One region of the Mesorhizobium sp. P2_D1 genome, then DNA from elsewhere that is predicted to be linked to it. Evidence: predicted binding sites of a transcription regulator. Region 1 holds the regulator's gene; the other holds the start of a gene.

Region 1 (2,201 bases):
GGCGCCGATGGCCCCTTTCTTTACGTGATGGGCAAAGGCCTGACGGTGATGATCGCCATGTCCGGATGGATTTCCCAGCGCTCGCCGGTCGACGCGGTCGGGTTGATTTCGCAGCAGTCCGTCCTGCTGGTTGCGATTGCCTTGGTCATCGCGACGATGGCCACGACATGGCTGCGGCTCGCAGCCCTTCCGTTCGCGCTTGCCGGCCTGTTGACCGTCTCGGACACGCGCGCACCGGACGTGCTGATCTCGGAGGACGCCCGGCTGGTTGCGCTGCCGATCGGGGGTGGCGAACTCGCCGTCAGCCGGGCACGCCCGAACGAATTCACGGTCGACAACTGGAAACGCGCGCTGACATCCGAGACCATCGTCATACCGGAGGTGTTCAGCAAAGGAGACGGGCAATTCGAGATAGCCGATGCCGCCGAGCTGCCGTCGGGAGCGCCTTTCTATTGCACATCGGGCATTTGTCTCGCCAAGCATCCATCCGGTGCGATCATCGCGCATGTCGAAGACCGAAAGGAGGCCTGGATGGCCTGCGGCTTCGCCGACCTGATCGTCATCAATGACGCCACGGCCTATGACCCCTGTCACAATCCGCTAGTGCTCGTCATCACCAAGCGACAACTGGCCCGCAAGGGTAGCGCGGCCGTCTTCTTCGATCGCCAATCGGCCACCGCGCCTGCGACGATCAGCTTCGCGGTGGACAGCCCATACCGGCCCTGGCACACGCAGCGCAAGTTTTCGCGCGAGGCGAGGGGCCTGCCACCCTACCGCAAACCCGAAAAGCCGGTCGCAAGCCCTGCTCAGTAGCGCCTGATCAGCCCGACGAGCTTGCCTTGCACCTTGACCCTGTCCGGTCCGAAAATGCGGGTTTCATAGGCCGGGTTGGCGGCTTCGAGAGCAATCGAGGCACCCTTGCGGCGGAACCGCTTCAGCGTCGCTTCCTCTTCATCCACCAGCGCCACGATGATCTCACCAGGGCTGGCTGTATCGGCGTTGCGGATGATGACGGTATCGCCGTCGAAGATGCCGGCCTCGATCATCGAGTCGCCCTTGACCTCCAGGGCATAGTGTTCGCCGCCCATGATCATGTCCGGCGGCACCGAGATCGAATGCGTCTGGTGCTGGATGGCGTCGATCGGCACACCGGCCGCGATGCGTCCCATGACCGGGATCGACACGGCGGAAACCACGTCGTCGTCATTGCCGGCCGAAGGCATCCGCGAAGACGCAGGCTTGAGTTGCCGGCCAAGGCCGCCTTGACCGAGGCTGCCCTGGATGACGCTTGGCGAGAACTTCTTTGCCGCGTTGAGGCCTGGCGCGATCGAATCCGGCAGCCGCAGCACTTCCAACGCGCGCGCCCGATTGGGCAGGCGGCGAATGAAGCCGCGCTCCTCCAGCGCCGTGATCAGCCGGTGTATGCCGGATTTGGAGGCAAGGTCGAGCGCTTCCTTCATCTCGTCGAAGGATGGCGGAATGCCGCTTTCCTTGAGCCGTTCGTGGATGAACATCAGCAGTTCATGTTGTTTGCGCGTCAGCATGGCAGCCCCCAGGTTACCCAAAACCAGAATCGGAAAAACAAACCCAGAACAAACACTATCTGTTCCAGTTGTGTTCCGCAACCGTTTAAAGTTTAATGAACTTGTTAAGGCGGCTGAAATTATTCGGCGCCCCGGCAGTGGGTCGCTATCGACGCTTGCCTGCCACCGCCGGGCGCTTGGTTGGATTGAAATTGCTATGGTTAATGGCCTGCTGCCCACCCTGTGTCGGGCTTGGCCTCGGCTAATGCTGGAGCTCGACAAGGGGGCTCGGTTCACTTCACCGGTCGTGGCTCCCGTGAACGAAAGGGAGCCAAAATGCCAACTTTGGCGGAGGAATTGCCCATATCGTTCCTCGCCGCATTACCGCTTGTTTGTGCTGCCGTCGCCGGCATGGACATAGACATGCAGCGTGTAGCCGATGTGGGCAACCATCAGGGTTTTCGCGCGCTCGATGTCGCGATCCAGCGCCGCTTCCATGAGCGCGGTATGATGTTCGATCGCGACGGCCTGGCGCAACGCCTCCATGGCCTCTTCGTGGCCGTACAGGAGACCGGCGGCCGCCCGCAAGGTTGGCGCCAGGCCAAGAAAGCGGTGATGGCGACGCAACTGATCCGCGATCGTGGAGTGGAAGGTCAGCAGCCAGGGGGACGCCGCCGC
Region 2 (2,201 bases), on a different contig from region 1:
ACCGACACTCATCCGTCCAGAACATTGCATCGCGTCATCGCCGTGGTCGTGATCGCTCTTGCCGGCTCCATGAGCGGCACCGCCATTGCCGACGACAGCTCGCCGGCAGCGCGGAAAGGCGCCCTGCCCGGCGTGACCAGCGACTATCGCATCGCCAAGCCGGCTCCGCAGCCCGAACCCGACGACGCATCCCCCAGCAATGGGAACGGCCAGTTCAAGATCGGCAACACGAATGTCAGGATTTCCGGCAGCATCACAGTTGATGTCGGCGCTGGCGCCACCGGGCTGCCGCGCCACTGACTGCATGATCTGTCCAGCGTCGTGCGCCGCGCCATGGTCGACAAAACAAGCCGCGCATGAAAATGGCCCCGCCGTGCTTTGCGCAAACGGTCGGGGCCTTTTTGGATCTCAAATCCAATTTTTGCCGGGAGTGTACTGCCGGCGTTTGATTTCGGATGCTCCGCGGCATTCAGCCGACGATCCGACTAGCAGTCTCTGATTTTTGTGGGATATGGCAGGTCACGGTTTGCCGGGTGGCGCAAACGCTAAACCCTGGCACTTATGCCTGCCGCGGCTCCAGTGACAACTGGAACCCTAGGGGACGATCCGGTGGCGTCATGGCTCCACTCCCTTGTCCGTTGCGACGTGTCGTCCCGAAGCACAAATCGCAGATGCCTGCGGCGTCTCGCAGGCCGCCTCTGGCGGCGAGGCCATCGAAAGACAGCCGGCTTCGGTTGACTTCTGGACACTGCGCCCCTGAGTCGGGGACGTCAACCATCAATAGCCGGTTACCGAAAAACGTGATCACCGGGAGGTTACGTACAAGTCAGTTTTTGCACAGCTTTGTCAGGAGCGTGTTCGGCCTTTGTTCTTTCCGCTTGCCCGTTCACGCGAAAGACGGTTAAACGCCTTTGTCGGGAATTGTGGCGTCTCTCGACGTGGCGGCAAAATTACCTACATAGGGGATGGCCGGGAAAACCCGCCATTCCAGGAAATTCCAGCTTCTGAGGCGGCGACCGGCAATGGCCGACCATAAATACCTTTCCATTCGCGGGGCGCGCGAACACAATTTGAAGAATGTCGATCTCGACTTGCCGCGTGACAGCCTGATCGTCATGACCGGCCTGTCCGGGTCCGGCAAATCGTCGCTCGCCTTCGACACCATCTACGCCGAAGGCCAGCGCCGCTATGTCGAGAGCCTGTCGGCCTATGCGCGGCAATTCCTCGAAATGATGCAGAAGCCGGACGTCGACCAGATCGACGGCCTGTCGCCGGCCATTTCGATCGAGCAGAAGACGACCTCGAAGAACCCGCGTTCGACCGTCGGTACCGTCACCGAAATCTACGACTACATGCGGCTTCTCTTCGCGCGCGTCGGCATCCCCTATTCGCCGGCCACCGGCCTGCCGATCGAAAGCCAGACGGTGTCCCAGATGGTCGACCGTGTGCTGGCGGTCGAGGAAGGCACCCGCCTGTTCATCCTGGCGCCGATGGTGCGCGGCCGCAAAGGCGAGTACCGCAAGGAATTGCTGGAACTGCAGAAGAAGGGCTTTCAGCGCGTCAAGGTCGACGGCGTCTTCTATGAAATCGCCGATGTGCCGGCGCTGGACAAGAAGTACAAGCATGACCTCGACGTCGTCGTCGACCGCATCGTCGTGCGTGGCGATCTCGCCACCCGGCTTGCCGATTCCATCGAGACGGCACTGAGGCTCGCCGATGGGCTGGCGGTCGCCGAATTCGCCGACAAGCCGCTCGACGCCAGCCAGACCGGCGAGGATTCGGTCAACAAGTCCAAGAACGAGACGCACGAGCGCATCCTGTTTTCGGAAAAGTTCGCCTGCCCGGTCTCCGGCTTCACCATTCCCGAGATCGAGCCCAGGCTGTTCTCGTTCAACAATCCGTTTGGCGCCTGCCCGACCTGCGACGGTCTCGGCAGCCAGCGCGCCATCGACCCCAACCTCGTCGTGCCCGACGAGAACGTCTCGCTGCGCGACGGCGCCGTCAGCCCGTGGGCGAAATCGACCTCGCCCTATTACGCGCAGACGCTTGAAGCGCTGGGCAAGGCCTACAATTTCAAGCTCGGCGACAAGTTCAGGGATTTGAGCGCGGAAGCCCAGGAGGCCATCCTGCGCGGCACCGGCGAGCGCGAAATCACCTTCCAGTATGATGACGGCCTGCGCTCCTACAAGACCACCAAGACC

Evidence for each region. Region 1 encodes LexA, which represses DNA repair genes until DNA is damaged. Its sites were predicted from a motif close to TGTTCNNNNTGTGTTCNG; they were not measured.
Region 2: a site for LexA is predicted at 856-873, ahead of uvrA (excinuclease ABC subunit UvrA). Genes of this name have one in related genera too.

Annotation. Positions count from the first base shown of each region.
Region 1 is NZ_JBFUDZ010000038.1:31,140-33,340, forward strand. Features, by position in the region: gene AC1D0I_RS23630 (ComEC/Rec2 family competence protein) at 1-813, shown strand, start outside; gene lexA (transcriptional repressor LexA) at 807-1,544, opposite strand; gene AC1D0I_RS23640 (GntR family transcriptional regulator) at 1,905-2,201, opposite strand, start outside.
Region 2 is NZ_JBFUDZ010000012.1:13,720-15,920, forward strand. Features, by position in the region: gene AC1D0I_RS11495 (hypothetical protein) at 1-300, shown strand, start outside; gene uvrA (excinuclease ABC subunit UvrA) at 1,023-2,201, shown strand, end outside.